Regions from separate parts of the Pseudoalteromonas sp. TAE56 genome, predicted to be linked through region 1. Evidence: predicted binding sites of a transcription regulator. Region 1 holds the regulator's gene; the other holds the start of a gene.

Region 1 (13,626 bases):
AGTGACTTTAGTTAAAAAAGCGGCCCGTATTCAACATGACTTTTCGTTAGATTGGTCGGCAATAGCCTTAGTTTTACAATTACTGGATGAGCGTGATGAGTTGATTTTCGAAAACGAAATGTTAAAGCGACATTTGAGTCGATTTAAACACTTGGAATAAAATCTGCCCTTGTGTACTTCCTAGGGCTTACTTACTCTATGGTGAGAGTGAGCTAGTTCTCAAAAACCAATATGAAATATGACTACTTTGATTTATTCTTACTTTTAATTCGGATAAATCGTTTTAGTCGTATATTTTGTATAAGTAGTAATATTCCACTTAAACAAAAAAGTACGCTGGTTGCTGCAAAACTAATAAGCAGCGGATTATTAAAATCCTCTCGCTCATCGTAATCCATAATATGTAACATCCAAAAAAAGTCGAAAATTCGCCAGAGTGTGCTGCGAACGGTGACAACTCTGCCGTTATTTTCTGACAAGTACAGTGTTGTGTTAAATGTGTCGTCAAATTGTACCTGCCAAACATTGGTTTTATATCCAACTTCTCGCATACCTTGCTTTAGCAATACAGCGCTTGTCACTTGAGCATCAATAAGTAAGTGTGCTTTAGCATTTGCGGTAATTTGTATTTTAGTTGGCGGCTCAAAAGGCCGGCCTGTTATACCGTTAAAGCTTTGCTGTTCATCTTTATTTATAACTGTAATTATAGGTGTGGTTAAGAAGTTCTCAAAAATTATTTGTGTTGGATTAGCCACCTGAGATGCAATATCGTCAAGGGAGGCAACATAATCAGCTTGCGTAAATGGGTTATTAAGAGTGCGTGTTGCAAGATGCTTCCCATGAACTTTATCAAGAGGGATAGCGCTCATTACTAAACCACCTAATAGCCAAGCTAAAATTTGTAATGCTAATAAATAACCTAACCATTTATGTAACTTGCGAGCATGTTTAAATATTTTTTTATTCATGTTTTAGTCTTATTATTTTTAGAGGCTAGTTTATTACATTAATGAGATAAGTTACTGCGACATTTTGTCGCAGTTTAAACTATAGCTTACTGTAATCATTTAAAAATAAAAAAGATTACACTTAAATTGCTAACATGATTTATTTGTTTAATTGAGCTGAATGTTTGATATCTAGCTAGCTTTAAATGCTAATAAATACTTAAAAGCTGCGAAATATCCATATAAAGTGGTTAATAGAGCATAGTTGATTTGGTATAACGGTAAAACTGCGTTAAAGTTTGCAATGAAATTATTAGAGGATAAATACGAAACGATGTCGGAAATTCAATTTTTAAATGTAGATCTTGAGCTTGAATCAAAGCAAGATATTAGTTTGCTAGTGGCGGACTTGAAAAAAGTCGCTACGATTTTACATTATGACAAAGACGAATACCGTCAATTAGCGCGTATTGAAGCAACAGGTGTAGTAAACACGCCTGACAAAGCAATAAACCATATATGTGAGCTTATTGAATCGTGTTCGCGTAACGCGCTAAAGCAATGGTTAAGCTGTTCACGTAGAACGTTTGATATTGGTTTTGAATCAGGCACTTCTCCTAAGTGCTTTAATCAAGCCTTAGATGCAGATACATTACTACGTATATCTGCGATTGGTGCGGGTATGGAAATTACAATTTACCCAATCGAAAAGTAACTATCTTCGCTCTACGACTGCTGCGGTCATTTTAGATACGCAGCACAGCTCATTGCGGCTATTTGTAATTTTTATTTCCCATACTGAACTACGTTTACCGATATGAAATGCTCTTGCCGTGGCTGTTAAAGTGCCGTTACGAGACGCTTTTAAATGACTTGCGCTAATTTCCTGTCCCACGCAGTAAAATTTTGTAAAATCGACAACAAAGTTAGCTGCATAGCTGGCAACTGTTTCGGCAAGTACAACGTTAGCACCGCCGTGAACCATCCCCATTGGGTTATGATGCTCAGGAATTGCTGGCATTGTGGCAACCAAGTAATCATCGCCAATCTCTGTGATTTCTATCCCCATAGTTTTCATCAGCGTACCTTGACCATTTATACCTTCATCTAGCTGTTTGCAAAACTCTAAAGTAATAGGTTGATACCAAATACTCATAATGACTCCTTTGCTTTTTTTATCATTTATAAACTTAGTTTTAGTTATATCCCTAAAATGTACACAAGTGAAATTACTTTGGCTATTTTAAGGCTTAATTTAAATTTGCGATTTTTATTTAACTGTATATACTCACAGTTAAATGTACTGTATGGAAAACCAGTTGTATGCGACCATTAACGAACCGCCAAGCTCAAATACTCGAACTAATTAAAGTTTTTATTAAAGACACTGGTATGCCTCCTACACGTGCTGAAATAGCGCAAACATTAGGTTTTAAAAGTGCCAATGCTGCTGAAGAACATTTAAAAGCACTTGCTAAAAAAGGCGCCATTAAAATGAAGCCAGGTGCAAGCCGTGGTATTCAGTTAATTGAAGAAGAAGAGCCAGAACAATTAGGTTTACCGCTTATAGGGCGTGTTGCTGCTGGTTCACCTATTTTGGCGCAAGAGCACGTTGAAAGTCACTGCAAAATCGATCCATTAATGTTTAAACCGGCTGCAGATTTTTTACTACGCGTTAACGGTATGAGCATGAAAGATATTGGTATTATGGATGGTGATTTACTTGCTGTACATCGTACTCAAACCGCTGAAAACGGACAAGTTGTTGTTGCCCGCTTAGACGAAGACGTAACTGTAAAACGTCTTGAGAAAGCAGGTCGTAAAGTATTACTTCATGCTGAAAACGACGATTTTGAATCTATTGAAGTAGATCTTGAGAATGAGTCTTTTAATATTGAAGGCTTAGCCGTTGGCGTTATAAGAAACGCTGATTGGATGTGACTTTAAAAATAGCTTTTAAACAAGCAGTTTTATAAATGCGTACTAATTAGTACGCATTTTTGTTTTAAAATTCGTACTAAAATAGGGCGTAAACAGCCCACTGACTATTCAACCTGTAAACTTTTTTGCACTTATAATTTCCCCTCCAAATGCGTTAAACCCCTTTGTTTTTCTCATCTTTTGAACTTCCTGTTGCCTAGCTAGTTGCTGATTTTTTGTTAATTACCCAATTACAACCTGATTGTTTTTTATACTAAAACTTGCTTGTTGTTCATTTTTTAGCTAATTGTTAATGTGCTGAGCTAATAATAACTCACAGCTTTTTAGTTTTGAGAACACACAATATACACAAACACGTTGTTGGCGCAGCAAAACCAATCAATATTAAATGAGATTGGCTAAAAAAATAAAAATAACGAATTGGCGTTTAAGCCGTATGCCTCTTCGCTTTGCATTCGCAATAGCATCAAAGGAGCCACCACATGGGTAAACTGACCTCTACCTTGTGGCTTATATTATGTGTTTTTTCGCACCCAGTTTTGGCTAACAGCCAATACAATATGCGCAAAGGCGTAACCGATATAAGCAATAATGTATATCAGCTGCACATGACTATATTTATAATATGTTGTGTGATTGGGGTGATAGTGTTCGCAATTATGTTCTGGGCACTTATTCATCACCGTAAATCTAAAGGGGCTGTACCTGCCCAATTTCACGAAAGCACTAAAGTAGAAATACTTTGGACTGCAATTCCGTTTGTTATTTTAATTGCTATGGCAGTACCAGCTACTAAAACCCTAATTGCAATGGAAGATGCCAGCAAAGCTGATCTCACTATTAAAATTACAGGTTCACAATGGAAATGGCATTATGAATATATGGGCGAAGATGTAGAGTTCTACTCTATTTTATCTACCCCGCAAGATGAAATCGCTAATCTTGCAGATAAAAATCCTAACTACTTACTTGAGGTTGATAAACCTCTCGTACTGCCAATAAATCAAAAAGTACGATTTTTAATGACTTCTGACGATGTTATCCACTCTTGGTGGGTACCTGATTTTGCAGTTAAAAAAGATGCGAATCCCGGCTTTATAAACGAAACATGGACGAACATAAACGAAGAAGGTACTTACCGAGGCCAATGTGCTGAGTTGTGTGGTAAAGATCATGGCTTTATGCCCGTTGTGGTGGTTGCTAAATCTGAGGCTGATTTTAAAACATGGCTTGCAGATGCAAAGCAGGCTAAACAAAAAGCAGCATTAGCAGATGCCGCATTACTTGATAAAACCCTCCCAAAAGAAGAATTAATGACTTTAGGCGAACAAGTATATATGGCCAATTGCGCTGCATGTCATCAGCCCACTGGCATGGGATTACCGGGTGTATTTCCTGCACTTAAAGGCAGCCCGATAGTGCTTGGCGGTATAAAAGATCACATTGATGTAGTTATCCATGGACGACCTGGTACGGCAATGCAAGCATTTGCCAAGCAGTTATCTATAAAGCAATTAGCAGCGGTTATTACTTATAAACGTAATGCGTGGGGTAATGATACGGGTGATGTTATTCAACCGAGTCAAATACAGGCAGCACTTGATGCCAAAGTGGAGGCGAACTAATGAGTAGCATAGTAGAACAACCTAACGCCAATGAAGCTCATCATGCTCATCACCCAGCTAAAGGTTTTAAACGCTGGCTTTACACAACTAATCATAAAGATATAGGTAGTTTATATTTAATTTTTTCGCTGACCATGTTCTTAATTGGTGGTGGAATGGCCATGGTGATCAGAGCTGAATTATTTCAACCTGGTTTACAGTTGGTCGACCCTCACTTTTTTAATCAAATGACCACAGTGCATGGTTTAATTATGGTGTTTGGTGCGGTTATGCCGGCCTTTACAGGCCTTGCTAATTGGATGATACCGCTAATGATTGGCGCGCCAGATATGGCATTGCCAAGAATGAATAACTGGAGCTTTTGGATTTTACCGTTTGCATTTTTAATCCTATTGGCATCGTTATTTATGCCTGGTGGGGGTCCTGCATTTGGTTGGACTTTTTATGCACCACTGTCCACAACATACAGTAATGATAATACTGCATTGTTTGTATTTGCCGTACATATTATGGGGATTAGCTCAATAATGGGCGCAATCAATGTGATTGTAACCATAGTGAACTTACGTGCCCCCGGCATGACATGGATGAAGTTGCCCTTATTTGTATGGACGTGGTTAATTACTGCTTTTTTATTAATAGCGGTAATGCCTGTGCTTGCAGGGGCTGTCACTATGGTACTTACCGATAAGTACTTTGCGACCAGCTTTTTTGATGCCGCAGGCGGTGGCGATCCGGTGATGTTCCAACACATTTTTTGGTTTTTTGGTCACCCCGAAGTATACATAATGATTCTTCCTGCCTTTGGCATTATATCTACAATAGTACCTACCTTTTCTCGTAAAAAACTTTTTGGCTATGCCTCAATGGTATACGCCACATCCTCCATAGCACTATTGAGCTTTATTGTATGGGCTCATCATATGTTTACCACTGGGATGCCGGTCGCTGGCGAGTTGTTTTTTATGTACGCGACCATGCTTATATCGGTACCTACAGGCGTAAAAGTATTTAATTGGGTTGCCACAATGTGGAAAGGCTCAATAACTTTTGAAGTGCCAATGCTTTTTAGTATTGCGTTTATTGTGCTGTTTACCTTAGGTGGTTTTTCGGGATTGATGCTGGCAATTACACCTGCTGACTTTCAATATCACGATACTTATTTTGTAGTGGCGCACTTTCATTATGTATTAGTAACAGGGGCCGTATTTTCGATAATGGCAGGGGCTTATTACTGGTTGCCCAAGTGGACGGGCAATATGTTTAATATCACGTTAGCCAAATGGCATTTTTGGCTATCACTGGTGAGCGTGAACGTACTGTTTTTTCCTATGCATTTTGTAGGGCTTGCCGGTATGCCGCGTCGAATTCCCGATTACGCACTCCAATTTGCCGACTTTAACGCAATCATAAGTATTGGTGGATTTGCCTTTGGTATATCGCAATTGTTGTTTGTAGCTGTGGTAATTAAATGTGCACGCGGTGGCGATAAAGTACCTGCAAAAGTATGGGAAGGGGCAGAAGGGCTTGAGTGGGAAGTTGACTCTCCAGCGCCATATCATACTTTTTCTAAGCCGCCGGTAATCAAGTAATGACACACGCACCGCTACTCAAACGTTTGGTACTTATTTGCATAGGCATGTTTGCCTTTGCCTTTGCTTTAGTACCTTTGTATGACGTGTTTTGCGACGTAACAGGGCTTAATGGAAAACCTTCGCTTGAGCAAGCAGAGCAAAGTACGCAAATAATACAAAACCGAGAAGTTGGCGTTAGTTTTACTACTCACGCGCAAAGAGGTGCACCGTTTGAAGTTAAATCAAAAGAATACAGTGTTGTGGTAAAACCCGGTGCAATGCGTGAAGTAATGTTTAGTGCTAAAAATAACAGCAACCTAGATAAAGTAATGCAGGCTGTACCATCAGTCTCGCCAGGTAAAGCGGCAAAGTATTTACATAAAATAGCTTGTTTTTGCTTTGAACAGCAACCTCTAAAAGCAGGGGAAGAACTTGAATTTAAATTGCTTTTTTATGTTGATACCGCACTGCCAAGCGACATTGAAGAATTAACTTTATCTTATACCGTATTTGATATTAGTGAACAGCTGGTGGCAAGTAATAACTAGCTTTTTAAACTAGTGTGAAACTAGGAGTAAATAAAATGAATCAAGAATATGAGCATTATTATGTACCAGAGCAAAGCCCGTGGCCTATTGTGGGCGCTGTTGCATTGTTTTTTATTGCAGTAGGGGCGGGCTTAACAGTTATGAGTGTAGGCAAAGAAGGGGGGAGCGGGGTTTACCTGCTTTATGCCGGTATTGCTGTGCTTGTGTATATGTTGTTTAGCTGGTTTAAAAATGTAATTAGTGAGTCGGATCAAGGTTTGTACTCAGCACAAATGGATCGCTCTTTTAGGCAAGGTATGAGCTGGTTTATTTTTTCTGAAGTTATGTTTTTTATGGCCTTTTTTGGTGCGCTTTTTTATGCACGCGTATTGTCGGTACCTTGGCTTGGAGGCGCAGGCAATAATGCAATGACCAATGAAGTATTATGGCCAACTTTCGAAGCTGTTTGGCCGCTAGTTTCAACACCTGCAGGCGAAACTACTCAAGCTATGGGCTGGCAAGGTTTACCGCTTATTAATACCTTAATACTGCTTACTTCTTCAGTTACTCTTCATTTTGCCCATGTAGCGATGGAAAACAATAAACGTACTCCACTTAAAGTTTTTTTAGGCGCTACTATTTTATTGGGTGTTTGCTTTTTAGGGTTACAAGTTGAGGAATATATTCATGCGTATAACGATTTAAACTTAACGCTAGATGCAGGTATTTACGGTAATACGTTCTTTTTACTGACAGGTTTTCATGGCATGCATGTAACCCTTGGAACCGTACTTTTATTTGTAATATTTTTACGGATATTAAAAGGGCACTTTACTAAAGATAAGCATTTTGCTTTTCAAGCAGCGGCTTGGTATTGGCACTTTGTTGATGTGGTGTGGCTGTGTTTGTTTGTATTTGTATATGTGCTGTAGCGTTTATTGGCGAATTATTTGCTTTAATAAAACCAAGTTTAAGCGCTGCAATAACAACAACTAAAACAACGACCGAAAACAATACGCGACGACCTAAAAAGTGAGACATAGGTCGTCCCCCAGTTTTCCCTGACACCATAATAAACAATGCTCTAAATAAGTTAAAAAGTATAAATATTAACAACAGTACGATAATAATTTTAATAATCACTGAGTTGACCCTTTATGCAGTTAGTTTTATGGCACAAACAAAAGCTTAGTTCACTAATCACACTTTGTATGGTTGTGGTTGTTGTACTTGTGTGTGTGCGACTAGGGTTTTGGCAGTTGGAGCGAGGTGAGCAAAAGCAGCAGCAACTAACCGCTATTGCTAAGCAACAGACTCGTGGTGTGATGAGCTGGTCTCAATTACTTAACCTGCCTGATAGCTGGAACAAAACAGGTGTATTGGTTGAGTTGAAAGGGCAGTTTGTACAAAACCAATATTGGCTTTTAGATAATCAAGTTTATAACGGGCAAGTAGGGTACGACTTACTTGCTTTACTAAAGCCAGACAGCGAAGAAAAAGTGATTTTAGTTAATTTAGGATGGGTAAAAGCGCCTATATCTAGAGGTACACTGCCAAAGGTTACTCTGCCTACAGGTGTTTTTATTCTTAAAGCGCAAATAAAAGAAAATAACTTAAGTAGCTTTACGCTTGAAGATAAAACTACAAATAACGACTTACCTAAAAGAATCCAATCTATCGACTTAAATATGCTGAGCACTCAAAGCCAGCAATCATTAATTAATTTTATGGCTTACAGACAAGGTACTGGTGATGAGATTGCAACACCTCATTATGAGGCCGTTGTTATGAGCCCTCAAAAACATAATGCCTACGCTGTGCAATGGTTTTTAATTGCTGTTGCATGTGCTGTTGTTGCTATTTTTGCGAGTAAAAAAAGGACACATAATGAAAAATAATCCCCTTTTGTTGTTTGTGGGTTGCTGCGCAATCCCATTAGTTTTGGCATATGGCGCATTAAAGTTTGATTGGTTGCCTACTGCAATTACTAATAATGGAGAGTTTTTAAGCCAAGAAATAAAACTTAAAAATTGGCCGCAAAATAATCCCAAGCAATGGACTATCGCACTTAATTATTCAAACGAATGTAACACCCCATGCAGCGAACAGCTCAATGCACTTAATAACTTATATGTGGCACTTGGTAAAAACCAAGGTAAGGTTGATATGGCTGTAATAGGAAGCCCCGACAATAAAAATCTACCATGGAAAATTATTACCGAGCAACAGAGTTTAAATCCTGCAAGTTTATATTTAATTGATCATATGGGGTTAGTGGTACTTGAATATCCCTTTAAGGCCGAGCCACAAGAAAACCGTTTAGTACAAAAAGGGTTATTAAAAGATCTAAAAAAATTACTTAACTATTCTCGTTCTAGCTAATTAAGTTGATCTTAAGTTGGAGTATCTGATGTATAAAAATTATAAAAACTTAGTATTAATAACAGGATTACTCGCTTTGATTGTAGTTGCTTTAGGTGCGTACACCCGCTTAAGCGATGCAGGTTTAGGGTGCCCTGATTGGCCTGGCTGTTATGGTTTTTTAACGGTACCTAAGCATGAGGCCGATATTGCTTTAGCAACTCAAAGCTACCCCGATATGATGTTCGAAACCGCAAAAGCGTGGAAAGAAATGATTCATCGCTATTTTGCAGGTACTTTAGGCTTACTTATTTTAGGTTTATTTGTGTTGGCTTTTTTAAAACGCCAATATCCAACTACGCCAGTTAAATTGCCTTTGGCTTTGCTTCTACTAGTGGTGTTTCAGGCTGCCCTTGGTATGTGGACAGTAACCATGAACCTTCAGCCTCTTATTGTAATGGGCCACTTATTAGGTGGCTTTAGTATTTTGTCACTTATAACACTTTTATATTTACGGCTAACCGCAAAACCTATTATGGGGGGCGATAGCGGCGCAAAACGCTATTTTGGTTTGAGTTTAGTAGCGCTTAGTGTGTTGGTTATCCAAATTGCACTTGGTGGTTGGCTGGCTGCAAATTACGCCGCTCCGCATTGTAGTGGTTTGCCATTGTGTAATTACGCACAACCGTTTTCATTGAGTAGCGTATTTCAATTACCACTTGAGCACAGTAATTATGAGTTTGGTGTGTTATCACAGCAAGCGCGTATGTCTATTCATTTATTACACCGCATTTGGGCGCTCGTTACTTGCATCGTTCTGGCATTAATTATGTGGAAAATATACAGACAAGCGTACTCTAAAAAAATTAAAAATTGTGTTGTGAGCGTATTACTTATCCTGCTGTGCCAAATTAGTTTAGGGCTTATTTTAATACATTGGCATATTCCGTTGGGAGTTGCACTGGCGCATAACTTGATGGCTGCCATACTGTTATTAAGCATGGTTAGGTTGTGTTATTACCTAAAATCACGCACATAAAGGGGAAATATGATGGCACTTATAATTGATAAAAAAATACTGCTACCCGTTAATACTCAATCGCTAATTTCGCGTACTCATAGTTTGCTGCAAGACTACTTAGCAATTAGTAAATTTAAAGTGGTAGCCATGCTGGTGCTAACAGCTTGGGTTGGTTTAGCGCTGGCTCCCGATGTGGGGCGCGGTATGGTCGTACAGTTTATTAGCTTGTTAGGTATAGGGCTACTTTCTGCTGCTGCAGCGGTTATTAATCATGTGGTTGATAGCGAGATAGACTCAAAAATGGCACGGACTCGTCATCGCCCTGTGGCTAAAGGGCGCTTAAGTAAAACACATGCGCTTAGTTTTGCAGCTGTTATTGGGGTTGCTGGCTTTATTATGCTGATGGTGTGGGCTAATGTCTTAACCGCTATATTAACGTTATTTGCATTGGTAGGTTATGCATTTGTTTATACATCATTTTTAAAGCGTGCAACGCCGCAAAATATTGTTATAGGTGGATTGGCTGGCGCAATGCCTCCATTATTAGGTTGGGTGTCAGAAACAAACCAAATGGCAGCAGCCCCTTGGTTACTCGTAATGATAATATTTACCTGGACCCCACCACACTTTTGGGCGCTGGCTATAGCACGAAAAAGTGATTATGAACGCGCTAAAATCCCTATGCTGCCAGTAACACACGGTATCGATTTTTGTAAAACGTGCGTCGTTGCTTACTCTGTTTTACTCGCTGTAGTTTGCGTATTGCCTTATTTAATTGGTATGTCTGGATTAATATATTTAATAGGTGCGTGTGTATTAAATGCAGTGTTTATATATAAAGCGGTTAAATTAAAAATTGCTGGAAATGATGAGGCTGCAATGGACTTATTTCGTTTTTCGATTATTCATTTAATGGTACTCTTTGTAATCTTATTTATAGATAAATGGCTCCCTTTATGAAGCAGTTATGGCTTGGATTAATTGTTATTTTAGTTTTGTTTTTATCAGCATGTTCAAATGAAAATAGCCGACCAGATGTAGATGCATTGATTTACGAAAATGCAAAGCCACTGTCTGATTTTACGCTAAACGATCAGCGCGGCGAATTAGTGACTAAACAACAATTTTTAGGGCAGTGGAATTTAGTATTTTTAGGCTATACAAGCTGTCCAGATATTTGCCCATTAACACTTGCTAAGTTAAATGCTGTTTATAAAAATTTACAAGCAGATTATCCGCTGCAAGTTTGGTTTTTATCGGTTGATCCAAAACGCGATACACCAGCTAAACGAAAGCAATATATAGATTACTTTAACCCTGATTTTTTAGCTGTATCAGGAGAGCATAAACACCTTTTTCCTGTTGTTCGAGAGCTTGGCTTAATTTACGCCATTAGCGATAGTAGTGAATCAGAATATGCAGTTGATCATAGTGCTTCGGTCGCTATGGTTGATCAACATGGAGCCGTAAGAGCTATTTTTAAACCCGAATTTAAACAAGGTAGTGTGCCATTAATTAATGCGACTACTTTAACTGAAGAGTTTAAAAAAATAGCTGATTACTACAAAAACTAGTTTTTACTTTTTAACAATTTTAAAGGAGCTTTAGGCTCCTTTTTTGTTTTTTAACGACAAGTTAAATTTAATTAAGCATTTTATGGCAATTTTAATAACTAGGGCTAAGCTTTTGTTATGAATTGAATTGACAGGGAATGCACTTACTTAATGCTAAAACTTCCGAGCGAACTTGCTATTTCGCAAGTTGAAACACTACATCAAGATTTACTACAAGAACTCAATAGCAACGATGATATCTGTCTTGATATTAACGATGTAATTTCTGCTGATACTGCCTCAATTCAACTTTTATGCGCCTTACAAAAGCACCTACTTACCATACAGCACAAAATAATATGGGTAGGCAGTAGCGAGGCCTTAACGCATACAATTAATAAACTTGGCTTAAGCCAATACTTAACAACCGAAAGTAAAAGTTAGGGGTATATATGAAAAAAATTTTAGCGGTTGATGATTCAGCATCGATGCGTCAGATGGTGAGCTTTACATTAAAAACTGCCGGGTTTGATGTAACCGAAGCTAAAGATGGTAGTGAGGCACTCGCTATTGCCAAACAGCAAGACTTTGATGCCGTTATTTCAGATGTAAATATGCCAATAATGGATGGAATTACATTAATACGAGAGCTGCGTACTTTACCGAGTTATAAATTTACACCACTACTAATGCTCACAACAGAGTCGGGTTTAGAAAAAAAAGTAGAAGGTAAAGCTGCAGGTGCAACAGGTTGGATTGTTAAACCATTTAATCCCGATCAGCTATTAGCGGTAATTAAAAAGGTTATTCGCTAGGGAGCGCCGTGTGAGTATAGATTTAAGTCAGTTTTTTGAAGTTTTCTTTGAAGAGAGTTTTGAAGGCCTCGATACCATGGAGGCTGAGCTATTAAACTTAGTGCCAGGTGAGGAAGATTTAGAAACTATCAACACTATTTTTAGAGCTGCTCACTCGATTAAAGGAGGCAGTGGAACATTTGGTTTTAGCTCCGTTGCTGATTTTACTCATGTACTTGAAACATTACTAGATCAAATTCGCCAAGGTGAACGTGTGCTTAGCACCGATCATGTAAATTTATTACTCAAAGCTGTGGACTGCTTACGCGGTTTACTTGCTGCACTTCAAGGTGAGCAAGAGCCTGATTTAACCGAGGCAGATTCGTTAAAAGTACAATTTGAACATGTACTTGGAATGAAAAACGAAACACAAGCAAGTAAACCTCAAAGCCAAGAACCGCAAACAGGCAGTAATACCTATCAAATAGACTTTAAACCTCATCATCATTTATTTAAAACAGGAAACGAGCCACTGTATATGATCAGTGAGCTTGAAGAGCTAGGCGAGTTAGAAACCACAGCATTTTACGATGAAGTTCCAGAAATCACCGATTTAAGTAGTGATGAATGCTTTTTACATTGGCGCTTTTTTTTAAGCACTAGCCATGATGAAAAAGCCATAAAAGAAGTATTTGAATGGGTTGAAGACGATGCCGACATAACAATTGAATTATGCGGAGGCTTATTTGGCAATGATGAGCCAATACAACCTAATCAAGGTGAAATATCTAAAGCTGTTGAGCTTGAAGAATCCGATTCAATAAAAGTAGCTGAGTTACCAAGTAAGCCTCAGCAACCGGCTGCTAATAAAGAAAAAAAACCTGCAAGTACACCAGAATCCACCTCCATTCGTGTTGGCATTGATAAAGTGGATTCGTTAATAAATATGGTTGGTGAACTTGTTATTACACAAGCTATGCTAAATCAGCTTAGCGAACAAGAAATCACACCAGCCACAATCACTTTACTACAAGAAGGCCTAGCGCAACTTGCCCATAATACGCGTGATTTACAAGAAAATGTGATGCGCATTCGTATGCTCCCGATAAACTTTGTATTTAGCCGTTTTCCTCGATTAGTGCGAGATATAGCACAAAAGCTAAACAAGCAGGTTGAGCTAAAGTTGATTGGAGAGCAAACCGAGCTTGATAAAACAGTAATGGAAAAAATATCCGACCCTATGGTCCATTTAGTGAGGAACTCACTTGATCATGGATTAGAGA
Region 2 (10,450 bases), on a different contig from region 1:
GCAGTGTGGATTGCAATATCAACAGGGATTGATATTTACACCAAAGCCGCAGTGCACGGCACATTAAAAGAAGGTTTAAAACGCTTTACTGTCAGTTACTGGGCGATGGTGCTTGGGCATATTGGTATTGCATTTATTATTGCGGGCGTAACACTGACCTCTGCTTATTCAGTAGAGCGTGACGTATCAATGAAACCGGGTGAAACCGCACAGCTTAATGAGTATGAATATCGCTTTGATGGTGTTAAAACTATTCGCGGACCAAACTACAGCGGCCATGCGGGCGTTGTATCGGTGCTTAAAAACGATGAGCTGGTAACACGCTTACATGCTGAAAAACGTAAATATGATATAGGTATGCAGTTTATGACTGAGGCAGCAATAGATGCCGGTTTTAAACGTGATTTATATTTAGCGTTAGGTGAGCAGTTAAGTGGTGATGCATGGTCACTTCGCATTTATCATAAACCATTTGTACGCTGGATATGGATTGGTGGTGTGCTTATGTCATTTGCAGGTTTCATGATTTTGTTTGATAAACGCTACCGTACATCAGCTAAAACAGCCCGTAAAGATGCACCGGAGAGTGTTTTATGAACCGTAAAATTTTAGCACTCGCGCCGCTTTTAGTATTTGCATTTGTTTGTGTGTTTTTATACCAAGGACTTTTTGCTAACCCTCGTGAAATTCAAACGGGGCGGTTAGGCCAAGAAATGCCCGCATTTAATTTACCAGATTTGATGCAAGACAATAAAGAGTGGACTAACGAGTCGTTAAAAGGCGAAGTTTACTTATTAAACGTGTGGGGTACTTGGTGCCCGACATGTTTAGTTGAACTTGGCTATTTAACTAAATTACGTGAGCAAGGCGTTAAAATTATTGGGCTTTATTACGTACAAGGTTACGACGCTGACTTTGATGGCCCATTTAATATGCAATCACTTCGTACAGAGGTGACTGATATGCTACAACGTGCGGGCGACCCATATCAATTTAATATTTTAGACTTACACCGTACTTTGTCGTTGGATTTAGGTGTCTCGGGTGCGCCTGAGACATTTTTAGTTGATAAAAACGGCACTATTTTACTGCACCATACAGGTGATATAAACCCGCGAGTATGGCGAGCTAAATTTGCGCCAATTATGCAGGAGCTTAAATAATGAAGTGGTTTTTACTTACACTTAGTCTTTTTGTGAGCATGGGTGCGTTTGCAGAGCAAGATCGCTATCAATTTGATAACAATAAACAAGCAATACTATTTGAAGAGCTAACTAAAGAGCTACGTTGCCCTAAATGTCAAAATCAGAATATTGCTGATTCAGACGCCGTTGTTGCTAAAGATTTACGCGATAAAGTACTCGTACTGGTGAAAGAAGGTAAGAGCAAAGACGAAGTGATTGATTACATGATAGACCGCTTTGGTTATTTTGTTCATTACGACCCACCCGTTACACCCGCTACTTTAGTACTTTGGGTATTACCTGTATTAATTGTAATAGTCGGCTTTGGATTTATTGTTATTCGTCAACGAAAAGCATCAGTAAAACAAACGTGGAGCAGCGACGACGAAATGCTGTTAGCTAAGCTAATTGAACAAAATAAACGTCAGGAGCAAAGTTAAATGATATTAATGTGGGCGTGTTTTGCTTTACTCACACTGGTTGCTCTTGGATTTGTGATGTTGCCTTTTTTAAAAAAAGAGCGCGTTCAAACAATTACTCATAATGCCAATGCTGAGCTAATTAGCATTTATGAGCAGCGTTTAGTTGATTTACAAACTGATTTAGATAATCAACGTATTGATGGCGTAAGTCATGCAGAATCAATTGTTGAATTAAAACGTCGCTTATTGAATGAGTTATCACCAGAAAAATCACTAAACAGCAAAGGTAATAATCGTATTTTTGCTTTAACGGGTGGCGCTTTTGTTCTTGCTCTAACAGGCGTTTTTTATGGTCTAACGGGTAGCCAGCAGCAAATTTCGGCTTGGCATGATGCAATGGATAATTTAGCTGATTATGGTGAACGTGCTGTAATGCAAAAAGGTGAGCCGCTTAGCCAAAATGAGCTGCAGGCTTTTGCTTTGGCACTTCGTACTAAGCTTAGTCGTTCTGGCGATGATGAAGTTGCTTGGATGCTACTTGGGCGAGTTGCTATGTCGCTTAATGAATTTGACATGGCGCAGCAGTCATTTGACAAAGCACTACGTATGAATCCTGATAATATGCAGGTACTTATTAGTTATAGCCAAGTTTTATTACTAGAAGGCAGCGAAGCTAATATGACTCGTGCGGCAGGTATGCTCTCAAAAGTACTGAAAGTTGAGCCTACCAATTTAGATGCAATTTCGTTATTAGCACTTATTGCCTATGAACGTAAAGATTGGCCTCAAGCTAAAGCTGCATTTGAAGTTTTACTTGCCAGTATGGAAAAAAATGATTCTCGTTATAGCATGATTTCCGAGCGTATTAGTGATATTGAGCAGCAAATGCAAACGGAAGGCTCTGTTATGCCAGTTACTAATACAACGGGTGCTATTGCAGTTACAGTCGACATTGCAAAAGAGCTTATAGATAAACAGCCAAAAGACGGTATTTTGTTTATATTTGCAAAAGCAGCAAGTGGTTCGCCAATGCCGCTAGCTGCTGTTAAGCTCGCTAAATATTCATTTCCAATTACAGTTGAGTTGAGTGATAGTAGTGCAATGGTTGCTGGGCTAAACTTGTCTAGTGCAGAAAATATTATTATTTCAGCGCGTATCTCTATAGATGACTCTGTTATGCCAAGTTCTGGTGAGCTAGAAGGTCATTCAGAGTCGTTAAAGCGTGAAAGTGTAAGTGACTACCAACTTCAAATTGATACATTAATACCTTAAGGACGTTAGATGTTAAAACACAGTTTTACTTTTTTATGTTTATTGATACTAGCCGGGTGTGCTCAAGTACCACAAAGCAAAGTAGATGACAGAGATCCGCTGCAAAGTATTAATCGTCCGTTATACGATTTTAATATGGATGTATTGGATGCTTATTTATTGCGCCCCGTTGCTGTAGGTTATGTTGAAGTAACGCCTGTACCGGTAAGAAACGGTATTGTTAATTTTACAGGTAATATTACAGCGCCTGTCGATATGATTAATGCGGGTTTGCAAGGTAAGTCGGGTAATGCAAGTGTGAGCTTAGCGCGATTTTTAGTTAACTCTACAGTTGGTATTTTTGGTATTTTTGATGTTGCTAGCTCATTAGGCCTTGAAATTGTAGATGAAGACTTTGGACAAACGTTGGGTGTATGGGGGGTGGGTGATGGCGCTTATTTAATGCTACCAGGCATGGGTCCCACAACAGCACGTAATCTGACTGGTGATGTAGTCGACAACTTTGTATTACCTGAAGTTGCGCTAACGACTCCACAAACTATTCTAGTGTTTGTTTTAAAAGCAGTTGAGGCACGTGCATCATTAATCCCACAAGAGGGGTTATTAAATGATTCACTTGATCCGTACTTATTTGTAAAAGATATTTACTTTCAGCGTCAAATTTATGAACTGTACGACGGCAACCCGCCAATTAAAGAAGAGCCAGCTGATTTTGATGAAGACTTTTTAGAAAGTTTATAATTGAAAAGCCACTCACAAAAACGCCAGCTAAATGCTGGCGTTATTGTTTGCTGTTTAGATATTTATTTTTCGTTAACTATTAACTGCATTTGTTCATTAACCCAAGCTAGTGCTTCATGATAGGCATCGGGAACTTTTTTACCTAGGTTTAGTTCTTTCGTTAGTTCGTTTGCGGCAGACCAATTTGCTTGTTCATAATACTTAACTAAGTTTAAGTATTTTGCCAATAAGCCTTCGTCGTTTAATAGCGCTGTTTTTATATCATTAGAAAGTGGAAGTTTTTTCATGACGCTTTCCATGCTCTCATCCAAAATTGCATCCATAAGAGACATCATACCGGTTAAAAACGCCATGCCAGTGTCTTTAAATTGTCCGTGGGATATAGCCAGTAATTCAGCAAATCGAGCGCGTGTAAGCGATAGCCTAATTAGCTCTACAGGTTTATCTGCAGATACTTGTGCTGCAAACAGTAGTGACAATAGCTTTTTAATTTCATTGGCACCAAGCACTATAAGGGCTTGCTTAATGGTACTTATTTCAGCGCGGCGAGCAAATGCGGCAGAATTTGAATACCTAAGTAACTTATAAGACAGATTTACATCACGTTCAAACACGTCAGTGATTTTTTTAAGATCCATATCAATGTTTGATGTTTCGTAGAGTAATTCAGCTAATGCCATTTCTGAAGGCGGTAAAGCCTTACTTTGTACCATTTCAGGTTTTGAGAAGAAAAACCCTTGGAAATAATCAAACCCAAGCTCTAAAGCTTGTTGGTAAATTTCGTAGGTTTCAACTTTTTCGGCAAGTAACTTAATATGCGAGTGTGGTTTTAAATCGTTAAGAACCGTTTTTATTGTATCTATATCGCATGTTAAAAAGTCTATTTTAATGATATCAATGAACGGGTAAAAATGACGCCATACAGGTTGATGAATATAATCATCAAGAGCAATAGTGTAACCTTTATCTTTTAAATCTTTAACAATAGCTAATAAACGCTTACCAGGCTGAATCGTTTCAAGTATTTCTACAACTATTGTATCTTTACCTAGCAGAGTAGGATAACCCTTTGACAGCGTTTCTAGGGTGAAATTTATATAGGCAGGTTTATTATCGGTTAAATCTTCTAAACCAAAATTAAACTGGCTTCCCTCAATAAGTCGTGTTGTTGCTTCGTCACCATCTATATCGGGAAATACGTTATCAACGCCATCACGAAATAAAAGCTCATATCCGATGAGCTTTTTATCTCTGTCTAAAATCGGTTGACGTGCAGCGTAAAAATACATAAACAGTTCCGTAAGAGTGATGTAATTAGGTATTGTAATAATATATGGCAAAAGATTCAAAATAGCATTACGTATATTTGCATGATTAATAAATTATCATTATAAATTAAGGAGTTTCTTGTATTTAATTTATTATATTTTACCAATTAGCTTTAAAATTATTCAACATGAGTATTTTTGTATCAGCTGGGGGCAACAAGTTGGAGATTTTATTATTAAGCATGATATAGTCAGCGAGAATGGTTTTTATCCTAATAGTGTCTTTATTATAATATTTTAAGAGTCAATATTCGGATTAAGAGCCTGTTATTAATAATTATGCGGAGGCTAATTTGGAAACAGGAATGATTATTTCACTAGCATTATATTTTGTTGTAATGTTAGGTATCGGACTATATGCATATAAGCAATCTACTGACGATGTATCTGGTTACATGTTAGGTGGACGAAATCTATCTCCAAGCGTTGCTGCACTGTCTGCGGGTGCATCGGATATGAGTGGCTGGATTTTAATGGGCCTACCTGGTGCGATGTTTGTTACTGGTTTTAGTAGTACATGGATAGCAATTGGCTTGGTGATTGGTGCTTGGTTAAATTACCTGTTAGTTGCACCTAGATTACGTGTGTACACTGAAAAAGCAAATGACTCTATAACAATCCCAGATTACTTTTCAAATCGCTTCAATGATAAGTCAAACTTATTACGTGTTGTATCAGCTATAGTAATTATCGTCTTCTTTACCCTTTATACGTCATCAGGTGTTGTAGCCGGCGGAAAGCTGTTTGAAAGCTCATTTGGTCTAAGTTATGAAATGGGTTTATACATTACGACAGGTGTAGTTGTTTTATATACTTTGTTTGGCGGTTTTTTAGCGGTTAGCTTAACTGACTTTGTGCAAGGTTGTATTATGTTCATTGCACTTATTCTTGTGCCTACCGTTGCATACTCTTTACTAGAACAACCCCTAGAGTCAACTCTGCATAGCGTAAACCCAGATATGCTTAACTGGATTGGTGCAGGCTCTGCATTAGGTATTATTTCTGCAATGGCCTGGGGCTTAGGTTATTTTGGCCAACCACATATCATTGTTCGCTTTATGTCAGTACGTAGTGTTAAAGATATGCCTAAAGCACGCCGTATTGGTATGACATGGATGATTGTTGCTGCCATTGGTGCTGTTGGTACTGGTATATTTGGTGCTGCTTATACTTATGAGAATAATATTGTAGTTGAAGATCCTGAAACGATTTTCTTAATTCTTTCTGAGTTATTGTTTCACCCACTTATTGCTGGCTTTTTATTAGCTGCAATTTTAGCTGCCATTATGAGTACAATTTCTTCACAGTTACTTGTTAGTTCAAGCTCATTAACAGAAGATTTCTATAAAACATTCTTACGTAAAGATGCTAGCGATAAAGAACTAGTTGCTGTTGGCCGTATTAGTGTAGCCATAGTTGCTATGTTTGCTATTTACTTGGCTTACGACAGAGATAGCTCTATATTAGATTTAGTAAGTAATGCCTGGGCTGGCTTTGGAGCTGCGTTTGGACCACTTGTATTGTTTAGCCTTTATTGGAAACGTATGAATTTTGCTGGCGCCTTATCAGGTATGTTAGTAGGTGCGTTTACTGTACTAATTTGGATATATGGACCATTTACTATAAATGGTGAAGGCTTAAGCAGCTTTATGTACGAAATAGTACCAGGCTTTATTTTAGCGAGCATCGCAATTATTGTTGTTAGCTTAGTTACAAAAGAGCCTGAGAAAAACATTACCGCTTTATTTGATGAAGTAGAAAAAGAGCTTTAAATAGTAATTACTGCCCATTTTTGAATGGGTAGTAAATTAATACCAATCCGCAATAATACTTAATCATTTTGCGGGGCTAAACGTGTCACTACCTGTGTTGAAAAATTATCATTTAGAACAACTAAATAGCGAATTTTTTGACTGGCTATCAATACGTTTTTCCACCCTCAAAATAGATCACTTAATAAAGCGAATTGGTATAATAAAAAAGGGAGCAACTTAGTTGCTCCCTTTTTTTATTTAGTTTGTCCCGACCGAGGAAAGGGCAATCTACGAGTTAACTTGCTTTTTTATCGTTGTTATCTTCAATTGATGCAACGTTATCTGACTTTTTACTTTTTGCTGGCGCTTTGGTAACAACTGGATCTTTACCGCCCTTTAGTATGGTCATAAAGTCATCTTTGCTTTTCGCTATTTCTAAAGCAAGTGATTCAATTTGTTGCTCACTAAGCGGTACGTCTACCTTTTCTAGCATTAGCTCAAGTGATTCTGCTATATCGAGCATCTTGTCATAAGCATCAGCTTCTTTTTTGGTAGTAAACGTCATACGCTCGACTCCGTTTCGTTCTACAACATATTTAACAACAACAGCCATGATTTCTCCTGCAAAATTGCTTGGCACCGTGGTTTGTAAAAACCATTAGATTACTGTTTTTATGTACAGTAATGGTTTGGGCGTAAATTTGCAAGCGCGAAGTATTAATTTTTAGGTGTCTTAAATTTGACAAAAAACGGTAACTTTACTTTAGTTAAGCAATCACTTTGTTGTACCAGCTGCATTTTCAGGATTTCGGATCATAGTGATAATGCGTTTAGGTACACTTTAAGTGATGAGCTTTACAGTTCCTTATTTTTTAGTTTTCCTGAGCAACATTCAAAATTAAGAAAAGAAGAATAAGGACAAGTTTGATGAAAACGTTAAAAAATTTATTAATTATAAGCTTATTATGCCTACTACCTGCAACTACCGTATATGCACAATTATCGGAAGTAACTAAGCAAATGCCTCATGTTGAGACAATTAGTATAAATAATGCAGATGCTGAGATGCTTGCTAAGCTACCTGGCATAGGAAAGAAAAAAGCGCAGGCAATTGTGGATTACCGAGAGGAAAACGGCGAATTTAAAAGCGTCAGTGATTTATCACAAGTTAAAGGAATTGGTAAAAAACTATTAGCCAAATTAGAAGGGAAAATATCACTTTAAAGCGAGTAAGGAATAATCAGGGCGTTATACGCCCTGATTAAGTTGTTTTAGCGCATCGCTTAAGTGCTTTTTAGCAAAGTTAATTTCAATAGGTGTTGTTAGTAGCGGATAGCAAAGCCCACCAAGTATCAAAAAAGGGATTAATATCCAGCCTTCAAATACCGTAAATATTAAAAATAATGGGCTAAGTAACAATAATTTTATAATACGTAGTAAAACTTTATCTATTGGCGATAGCATACTTAACGAAAGTGCTATTACGTCCTGACGCTTGCGTACTTTTAGATGTTTAAGCTCATCTAATTGGCTTGAAAAAAATGTAAACATATCAAATCGACTTTTTAATTAATAAACGGCCAATAACTATAATAAATAGTGTTAGTGAGAAAACCCCAAATATAATTTCCATCCAAGCAGGCATGCTCAAGCCAACAAATTGCCAATCTATATTTCCACAATCCCCGGTTGCTTGAAAAAAGCTAGGTATCCATTCATGTAACGGCATAAATGACGGGAAGTTTGGCTCAAACTCACAGCTGAATGCAAAAGGATCTGTGGTGGTTTGCATATCAATATGTTCGCGAGCAATTAAATATCCCCAAACACTCGATATCCCCCAAATTACATACGCAAGTATACGAACTGTTTTGCTCTGTGGTTTAGTCGAACCTATAATTCCTGCACCTAATAAGCCTAGTACAGCGGTGCGTTGGTATATGCACATTATGCAAGGCGCTAACCCCATTTGGTATTGAAAGAAAAGAGCGGTCACTTCCAGTAAAAAAACGATGGCTGTAAATAAAAGCCATGGGGTACGTTGGGTGGGTAATTGCGCAAGCCAGTTCATAAAAATTCCGCGTTTTAATAAGACGTTAGATTATGACGCAGGATAAAGTATGCAGCAACAAAAAGGAAAAAAAAGCTACCGAAGTCACTTTTTTTAAGATGAAATTAGTGACTACTCGGTAATGCCCCAATAGGGGCGACATGATGATCTATTAGGCCTCATTAATACATAACAAATAACAATGTACCTACGATGAATATTACCAGTAGAACTGTGCAGTTTAGCTAAATTATAAAAATATAAATTTTATTATTTATTAATCTTTAATTTCTACTCATTTGCTTATTAATATACCTGACTTTACTTGTTAGTTATGCTTCGTCTGGTACAATCAGTCAGTTATTCGTGTAAAACGATGAGTGTTGATTAATTCGAGTGGGAACTGGATGAGAATTTTTAAAGCGAAAAGCCCAGCAGGATTTGCTGAAGAATATATAGTTGAATCTATTTGGAACGGCGATTTCCCTCCAGGTTCAATTCTACCTGCCGAGCGAGAACTTTCAGAGTTAATTGGTGTTACAAGAACGACCTTGAGAGAAGTATTACAGCGTTTAGCACGTGATGGTTGGTTAACAATTCAGCATGGTAAACCGACAAAAGTAAATAACTTTTGGGAAACGTCAGGCTTAAATATTCTTGAAACATTAGCGCGCTTAGATGAAGACAAGATGCCAGAGCTGACAGATCAGCTTTTATCTGCACGTACTAATATTAGTGCTATTTATACACGTGCTGCAATTAAGTTAAATCCTGAACGTGTAATTGAAATTTTATCACAAAGCCATGAGCTAGAAGACACTGCGCAGGCATTTGCTGACTACGATTATAAAGTTCATCACGAATTAGCCGTTGCGGGTAATAACCGTATTTATGTATTAATACTCAACGGTTTTAGGGGCTTTTATTCAAAGATTGGTTGTCATTATTTCTCTGATGCCGGAACTCGTGAACTTGCTCGTCAGTTTTATAAAGATTTAACAATTTTGGCAGAAAATAAAGAGCACGATGGCGCTATTTCGATGATGCGTAAATACGGTCATCAAACAGGTGAGATTTGGCAAAAAATCCGTGGCGATATGCCCTCAGATATAATGGATTAAATCTAAACGAGAAACCTGCATTTGCAGGTTTTTTTGTATCTGTAAAAATTAATACCACATTATATGATTTTTAAACAATTTAACGTACTGACTCTTCTTCAGTAACGTCCAAAGCTCTATCTAATTACAACGCAGTTTACATTTCAAAATATACATACTATTCAAGCAAATTTGTGCAAGTTGTAAGTGTTCGTTATTTTCGATTGCTCACATCGTTAAATGCGATTGTTCTTTTGTGGTGAATAACTTTAGAATGCCAATTAATTATATGTATGCGCTATTGGTTTTTAATTTTTAGCGCCCATATAAGTACCAGCATTGCGAAAGCAATTGAAAACAAACTCAAAATATTTGGAGAATAAAATGGGTGTATTAGTAGGCCGCCAGGCACCAGACTTTACCGCTGCAGCTGTTCTTGGTAACGGTGAAATCGTAGATAGCTATAATCTTCATGAAACCATTAAAGGTAAAAAAGCAGTTATCTTCTTTTACCCACTAGATTTCACGTTTGTATGTCCTTCTGAACTTATTGCATTTGATAAGCGTTTTGAAGAGTTTCAAAAGCGTGGCGTAGAAGT

Evidence for each region. Region 1 encodes LexA, which represses DNA repair genes until DNA is damaged. Its sites were predicted from a motif close to TACTGTATNNNNATACAGTA; they were not measured.
Region 2: L656_RS0110555 (YebG family protein) is a predicted target of LexA. The motif match lies at 7,366-7,385, and genes of this name have one in related genera.

What each region holds. Positions count from the first base shown of each region.
Region 1 is NZ_AUTN01000117.1:13,833-27,458, forward strand. It holds gene L656_RS0113760 (chaperone modulator CbpM) at 1-160, shown strand, start outside; gene L656_RS0113765 (membrane protein) at 243-968, opposite strand; gene L656_RS0113770 (hypothetical protein) at 1,282-1,662, shown strand; gene L656_RS0113775 (PaaI family thioesterase) at 1,663-2,103, opposite strand; gene lexA (transcriptional repressor LexA) at 2,271-2,888, shown strand; gene coxB (cytochrome c oxidase subunit II) at 3,371-4,513, shown strand; gene ctaD (cytochrome c oxidase subunit I) at 4,513-6,105, shown strand; gene L656_RS0113795 (cytochrome c oxidase assembly protein) at 6,105-6,635, shown strand; gene L656_RS0113800 (cytochrome c oxidase subunit 3) at 6,671-7,546, shown strand; gene L656_RS1000000123670 (DUF2909 family protein) at 7,449-7,757, opposite strand; gene L656_RS0113805 (SURF1 family protein) at 7,772-8,512, shown strand; gene L656_RS0113810 (hypothetical protein) at 8,502-8,996, shown strand; gene L656_RS0113815 (COX15/CtaA family protein) at 9,025-10,014, shown strand; gene cyoE (heme o synthase) at 10,027-10,956, shown strand; gene L656_RS0113825 (SCO family protein) at 10,953-11,570, shown strand; gene L656_RS0113830 (STAS domain-containing protein) at 11,721-11,993, shown strand; gene L656_RS0113835 (response regulator) at 12,002-12,364, shown strand; gene L656_RS0113840 (chemotaxis protein CheA) at 12,375-13,626, shown strand, end outside.
Region 2 is NZ_AUTN01000101.1:24,475-34,924, reverse strand. It holds partial or broken gene L656_RS0110595 (heme lyase CcmF/NrfE family subunit) at 1-597, shown strand, start outside; gene L656_RS0110590 (redoxin family protein) at 594-1,163, shown strand; gene L656_RS0110585 (cytochrome c-type biogenesis protein) at 1,163-1,624, shown strand; gene ccmI (c-type cytochrome biogenesis protein CcmI) at 1,625-2,878, shown strand; gene L656_RS0110575 (MlaA family lipoprotein) at 2,888-3,619, shown strand; gene L656_RS0110570 (EAL and HDOD domain-containing protein) at 3,682-4,908, opposite strand; gene putP (sodium/proline symporter PutP) at 5,241-6,719, shown strand; gene L656_RS0110555 (YebG family protein) at 6,997-7,314, opposite strand; gene L656_RS0110550 (ComEA family DNA-binding protein) at 7,629-7,925, shown strand; gene L656_RS0110545 (DUF6170 family protein) at 7,950-8,252, opposite strand; gene dsbB (disulfide bond formation protein DsbB) at 8,254-8,772, opposite strand; gene fadR (fatty acid metabolism transcriptional regulator FadR) at 9,159-9,872, shown strand; gene L656_RS0110530 (peroxiredoxin) at 10,236-10,450, shown strand, end outside.